3 regions of the Streptomyces sp. NPDC026589 genome follow, and region 2 is predicted to be linked to each of the others. Evidence: riboswitches for the same ligand, from Rfam matches in the RefSeq annotation. Region 2 holds a riboswitch; each other region holds the start of a gene.

Region 1 (2,194 bases), on a different contig from region 2:
CGGCACCGAGGCGACCAGGCCGATCGATCCGACCAGTGTGCGGACGATCTCCTCGGCGACCAGCTCGCTGTTGGCCACCGTCCCCACACTGCTCTGGGCGATGGAGAAGAGCAGCAGCAGCGGCAGCGCCGCGCCCGCGTACGCCAGCACCAGGGTGTTGACCACCGAGGCGATGTGGTCCCTTCCGATCCGGATACCTGCCCGGTACAGACCCTTCCAACCCATCCGCGGGTCCGCCTGGTGAAGTTCCCAGACGGCGGAGGTCTGGGTGACCGTCACATCGTCGAGCACCCCGAGCGAACCGATGATGACACCGGCCAGCAGCAGACCGCTCATATCGATGTCCGGGTAGAGGCCGTGGATGAGGCCGGTGTTGTCGTCGGTGTTGCCGCTCAGGTTCGCCCAGCCGATGAACAGGGAGCCCAGCAGCCCGATCAGCAGCAGCGAGATCAGCGTGCCGACGACCGCGACCGACGTACGGGCCGTGACCCCGTGGCACAGATAGAGGGCCGCCAGCATGATCGCGCTGGCCCCGATCACCGCCACGACCAGCGGGTTCGAGCCCTGCAGGATCGCCGGCAGGATGAACAGGGTCAGCACGGCGAACGACACGACCAGCGCCACCAGCGCCATCACTCCGCGCATCCTGCCCACCAGGACCACCGCCAGCGCGAAGATCCCGGCCAGCACCGCCATCGGGACCTTCCGGTCCACGTCGGTCACCGAGTACTGGAGGTCGCGCGGCGCGTCGGGGGCGTACGCGACGACCACGCCCTGACCCTCCTTCAGCTGTCGGGGAGCGTCCGGCTGGACCACCTCGACGAACTTCCGGCCCTTGTCGTCGCCGCTGGTCACCTCGATGGTGGCCTTCGCGCACTCCCCCTCCTGCTCGTTGACGGCCTCGCGTCCCGAGGGCGTGGAGGTGTCACCGGTCGGGGGCACCTGCGCGGCGTTGACGTCCGCGCAGTCGACCTTCACGACCTGGACGACCTTGCCGTCCTGGGTCTGCCGGTCGAATCCGACGCCGGTGCGCTCGTGGTCGGGCGCGCCGCCGGGCCAGAACGCGATCAGGCCGACGACGACCGCCGTCGCGAACGGGATCAGCACGGCGGCGATCACCTTGCGCAGGTGCCGGGAGACCGGAGCGGCCGGCCCGTGGCTGTGGGTGTGGCCGTGGCTGTGGCCCTGGGGCGGCTGGGGTGCGGGGTCGCTTTGGGGGGAGGTCACGGGGCGATCATCGCAAGAACGGGAGGCCCCTCTGGTCAGCTCGCCCGAAAGGACGCTAGCGTGGAGGCACCTTTGCACACGCGGGAGCTCGGAGCACCGGGCTGAGAGGGCGCTGATCGCCGTACATCCGTACGGGAACACGCTGCGCCGACCGCCGAACCTGTTACCGGGTAATGCCGGCGTAGGGAGTAGGTCTCATGACCACAGCGGACGCACGCACGCCTGCCTCGAAACAGAACGACGGAACGCCGGACGGCACGACGCCGGGCGGCACGACGCCGGGCGACGGGACGCCGAACAACGAGGCCGGGAAGTCCATCGGCTGGCACAAGGGGTACGTCCAGGGCTCGCGCCCGGACCTCCGGGTGCCGGTTCGACAGGTGCACCTCACCAACGGCAAGGACGTGACGCTGTACGACACGTCCGGGCCGTACACCGATCCCTCCATCGACACCGATGTCCGCCGGGGCCTCGCGCCCCTGCGGGAGAACTGGATCATCGCCCGCGGCGACACCGAGGAGTACGCGGGCCGGCCGGCCCGCCCCGAGGACGACGGGCTCAAGCACACCTCGCCGCGCGGCGGACTGCGCAACCTCGACGCCGTCTTCCCCGGCCGCCCGCGCCAGCCGCGCCGCAGCCGCGACGGACGCCCCGTCACCCAGCTCGCGTACGCCCGACGGGGGGAGATCACCCCGGAGATGGAGTACGTGGCGATCCGGGAGAACGTGGAGCCCGAGGTCGTCCGCGAGGAGATCGCGCAGGGCCGGGCGGTGCTGCCGGCCAACGTCAACCATCCCGAGATCGAGCCGATGATCATCGGCAAGCGGTTCCTGGTGAAGGTCAACGCCAACATCGGCAACTCGGCCGTCACCTCCTCCATCGAGGAGGAGGTGGACAAGATGACCTGGGCGACGAAGTGGGGCGCCGACACGGTCATGGACCTGTCCACCGGCCGCAATATCCACAC
Region 2 (2,194 bases):
TCACCGAGACGGCGACGGTGGCGGCGGACACCGGTACGGAGACGGTGGCGCCGGAATCCGGTACGGCGTGCTGCTGGGTCATACGGGCTGCTCCTGGAGTACGGGGGCGGCGAGGGCGGCGGTCTCGAAACGGCCGGGGGTGAAGGGGCGGGCCGTCTCGGGCAGCTCGCCGGTGGTCAGGACGTCAGCCATCGCGTCCCCGGTGACGGGCGTCAGCAGGACGCCGTTGCGGTGGTGGCCGGTGGCGAGCAGCAGACCGGGCAGGGCGGTCGGGCCGAGCAGTGGGGCGTTGTCGGGCGAAGCGGGACGCAGACCGGCCCGGGTCTCGGTGAGCGGCAGCTCGGTGATGCCCGGTACCAGCTCGTGGGCGTCGCGCAGCAACTCGTACACCCCGCCGGCGGTGACGGTCGTGTCCCAGCCCATCTCCTCGCTGGTGGCGCCGACGACCAGCTCGCCGTTCTCGCGCGGCACGAGGTAGACGTGACCGCCCCGGACCACGGCGCGCACGGTGCGGCTGAGGAAGGGGGCGTACGCCCGGGGCACGGTGAGCCGGAGCACCTGGCCCTTGACCGGGCGGACCGGCGGGAGGAGCTCCGGCGGGAGCCCGGCGAGCCGGCCGCTGAGACTGCCCGCGGCGAGCACGACCTGATCGGCCGCGAACTCCGTACCGTCGCCGAGCAGCGCCCCGGCGGCCCGGCCCCCGGCGACGGTGAGCCGCTCGGCGGTCGTCCGGCGGAACGCGACCCCGGCCCGTTCGCACGCGGTCAGCAGCGCCGCGGCGAGGCGGCGGGGATCCACCTGGTGGTCGCCGTCGACCCGGAGGCCGCCGCGGACGCCCGGGGCCAGCATCGGCTCCAGGCGGCGGCACTCACGGCCGCTCAGCCAGACCGACTCCAGGCCCGAACGCTCCTGGAGGGTGTGCAGTTCGCGCAGATGCGCCCGGTCGTCGGAGTCCAGTGCGACGGCGAGCGTGCCGCAGGTCCGGAAGCCGGTGTCCCGGCCGCTCGCCTCCTCCAGCTCGGCGACGAACGAGGGATAGCGGGCGGCGGAGGCGAGGTTGAGCCCGAGCAGCATCTGCTCGCCGTAGTGCAGTTCGGTGACGGCGGCCAGCATGCCCGCCGCGACCTGGGCGGCGCCGCCGCCCGGTTCCGGGTCCGCGACCGTGACGCGCAGCCCCCGCTGGGCGGCCCGCCACGCCGTGACCAGGCCGATGATTCCGCCCCCGATGACGAGGACGTCGGATCCGGGGCCTCTCTTGACGAGGACATCGGATCCGGAGCTTCTCTCCGAGACGCGCATGGGTGTCCAGCCCCTCCCTTCGCCGGCATGACCCGGAGCAGGTTCGTACGGTCGGAGGCCGGCCAGCCTCCCTCTCAGCCCGGTGCGTCCGGGCTCCCGCGAGTGTTCTACCTTGGCCACCCTAAACCCCGCCGCCCCCGGCCAGTAGAGGAGCGCCCGCCATGGCCCGTTCGCTCGACGGACTCGTCCTGTCACCCGTCGCCGACCAGGCCCCGGGCCAGGTCGGCACCCGCACCCGCTTCACGTACCACGAGCTGGACGGCCGGATCTGGGCCGAGTACGCGGGCGGCGACGTGGTCCGCGGTCATCTCGTCGGCACCCGCGACGGGGACGCGCTGGACTTCCGCTACGTGCAGCTCAAGCGGGACGGAACGACCTCGTCCGGGCACTGCCTCTCCACGGTCGTCGACCTCGCCGACGGCCGGGTGCGGCTGGAGGAGCGGTGGGCCTGGGAGTCCCAGGAGGGCAGCGGCACCAGCGTGGTGGAACAGCTTCCTTCCTGAGCTCCCTGCCGGGTTCCTTCCTGGGTTCCTTCCCGCCACCCCCTTACCTGACGACCTGTCAGATGATTAAGGTGGACGGGTGAGCGAGCAGACGGAACAGCGGACGGCGCGGCAGGCACGGCACGTCGTGGTCGTCGGGGCGGGCATGGCGGGCGTGCAGAGCGCCGTGGCCCTGCGCGAGGCGGGCTTCACCGGGCCCGTCACCCTGATCGGCGCCGAACCCCACCAGCCCTACGACCGGCCGCCGTTGTCCAAGGCCGTCCTGCTGGGCAAGGCCGAGGACTCCGCCTTCGACGTCGACTTCGAGGCCTTGGACATCACCCTGCGCCTCGGCCTGGACGTCACCGCCCTGCGCGCCGCCGACCATGTGCTGGACACCGCCGACGGGCCGG
Region 3 (2,194 bases), on a different contig from region 2:
CTCGTCGAGTCCGTCCTGATGCGCTACCCCGACCGCGTCACGATGTGCATCTCCTCGCAGGCCGGCTGCGGTATGAACTGCCCCTTCTGCGCCACCGGGCAGGCCGGCCTCGACCGCAATCTGTCGACCGCCGAGATCGTGCACCAGATCGTCGACGGTATGCGCGCCCTGCGCGACGGCGAGGTGCCCGGCGGGCCCGCGCGGCTGTCCAACATCGTCTTCATGGGCATGGGCGAGCCGCTCGCCAACTACAACCGGGTGGTCGGCGCGATCCGCCGTCTCACCGACCCGGAGCCTGACGGTCTCGGCCTCTCGCAGCGCGGGATCACCGTCTCCACCGTGGGCCTCGTCCCGGCCATGCTGCGCTTCGCCGACGAGGGCTTCAAGTGCCGCCTCGCCGTCTCGCTGCACGCCCCGGACGACGAACTGCGCGACACCCTGGTCCCCGTCAACACCCGGTGGAACGTCCGCGAGGTGCTGGACGCCGCCTGGGAGTACGCGGAGAAGTCCGGCCGCCGGATCTCCATCGAGTACGCCCTGATCCGGGACATCAACGACCAGGCCTGGCGGGGCGACCGGCTCGGCCGGCTGCTCAAGGGCAAGCGGGTGCACGTCAACCTGATCCCGCTGAACCCCACGCCCGGCTCGAAGTGGACCGCCTCGCGGCCCGAGGACGAGAAGGCCTTCGTCGAGGCCATCGCAGCCCACGGCGTGCCCGTCACCGTCCGGGACACCCGCGGTCAGGAGATCGACGGGGCCTGCGGGCAGCTCGCGGCCTCCGAGCGCTGAGGGCTGTCCCGTAGCCCTTGGCCTCTCCCGCCCGGGCGGCCGAAATCCGCCGGTGTAGCCTGGGCCCGAAATCAACTTCATATTCCGACAGGGGAGCGCCACAGCGCTGAGAGTGCGGCACCAAGGACAGGTTGGCCGCAGACCCTCTGAACCTCGCCCGGGTCATTCCGGGTAGGAAGTTCGGACCTTACTCAAGCTGTTGCGCCCTGCCCGCTTCCGGTTCGCCGGACAGCGGGCGGGGCCGCGTCTCTTCCTGGTCATCTCCAGGAGGAATCACATGAACACCACCACGAAGTACGCGGCGACAGTGCTCGCCGCCGCTCTCGGCGTCACCGTGCTCGCGGGGTGCGGCGACGACGGTTCCGCCGGCTCCGGGGAGTCCATGGGCCCCGGCTCCAAGACCGTGACCCTGGTGAGCCACGACTCCTTCAACGTCTCGGACAAGGTGCTGAAGGCGTTCACGAAGGAGACCGGCTACAAGGTCGAGATCCTCAAGAGCGGCGACGCCGGGGCCGCGCTCAACCAGGAGATCCTCACCAAGGGCTCCCCGCGCGGCGACGTCTTCTTCGGCGTCGACAACACCCTGCTCTCCCGCGCCCTCGACAACGGTCTGTTCACCGCGTACGAGGCCAAGGGCCTGGACACGGTCGCGGCGGACACGCAGACGGACGAGAAGAGGCGGGTCACGCCCGTCGACACCGGCGACATCTGCGTCAACTACGACAAGAAGTACTTCGCCGACAAGAAGCTCGCCCCGCCGAAGACCTTCGACGACCTGCTCAAGCCCGCGTACAAGAACCTCCTGGTCACCGAGAACGCCGCGAGCTCCTCGCCCGGCCTCGGCTTCCTCCTCGGCACCATCGCAGCCCAGGGCGAGGACGGCTACGAGGCGTACTGGAAGAAGCTGAAGGCCAACGGCGTCAAGGTCGTCGACGGCTGGGAGCAGGCCTACAACGAGGAGTTCTCCGGCTCCGCGGGCGGCAAGAAGGCCAACGCCGACCGGCCGCTCGTCGTCAGTTACGCCTCCAGCCCGCCCGTCGAGGTGCTCTACGCCGACCCGCAGCCCAAGGAGGCCCCCACCGGGGTCGCCACCGGCACGTGCTTCCGGCAGACCGAGTACGCGGGGCTGCTGACCGGGGCGAAGAACGAGGCGGGCGGCAAGGCACTGCTGGACTTCATGATCAGCAAGACGTTCCAGGAGGACATGCCGCTGAACATGTTCGTGAACCCGGTCGTGGAGGACGCTGCCCTCCCCGAGCTGTTCACCAAGTTCGGCGAGAAGATCGACACGCCTCCCACCGTCGCACCCGAGAACATCACCGCCAACCGTGAGCAGTGGATCCAGTCGTGGCAGTCGCTGGTCCTGAAGTAGAGCCCGGGGCGAAGACCGCCGGGGCCGACCGGG

Evidence for each region. Region 2 has a riboswitch for thiamine pyrophosphate ahead of thiO (glycine oxidase ThiO). Riboswitches for the same ligand answer to the same signal wherever they lie in the genome.
Region 1: linked by a shared signal. The riboswitch ahead of thiC (phosphomethylpyrimidine synthase ThiC) and the one ahead of thiO (glycine oxidase ThiO) in region 2 are both predicted to bind thiamine pyrophosphate.
Region 3: linked by a shared signal. The riboswitch ahead of AB0F29_RS13260 (thiamine ABC transporter substrate-binding protein) and the one ahead of thiO (glycine oxidase ThiO) in region 2 are both predicted to bind thiamine pyrophosphate.

Annotation. Positions count from the first base shown of each region.
Region 1 is NZ_JBEZYG010000009.1:29,893-32,086, forward strand. Features, by position in the region: gene AB0F29_RS17130 (YibE/F family protein) at 1-1,227, opposite strand, end outside; TPP riboswitch at 1,298-1,432, shown strand; gene thiC (phosphomethylpyrimidine synthase ThiC) at 1,425-2,194, shown strand, end outside.
Region 2 is NZ_JBEZYG010000002.1:282,774-284,967, forward strand. Features, by position in the region: gene thiS (sulfur carrier protein ThiS) at 1-82, opposite strand, end outside; gene thiO (glycine oxidase ThiO) at 79-1,299, opposite strand; TPP riboswitch at 1,297-1,409, opposite strand; gene AB0F29_RS04290 (hypothetical protein) at 1,461-1,802, shown strand; gene AB0F29_RS04295 (FAD-dependent oxidoreductase) at 1,882-2,194, shown strand, end outside.
Region 3 is NZ_JBEZYG010000006.1:277,874-280,067, forward strand. Features, by position in the region: gene rlmN (23S rRNA (adenine(2503)-C(2))-methyltransferase RlmN) at 1-789, shown strand, start outside; TPP riboswitch at 869-985, shown strand; gene AB0F29_RS13260 (thiamine ABC transporter substrate-binding protein) at 1,067-2,161, shown strand.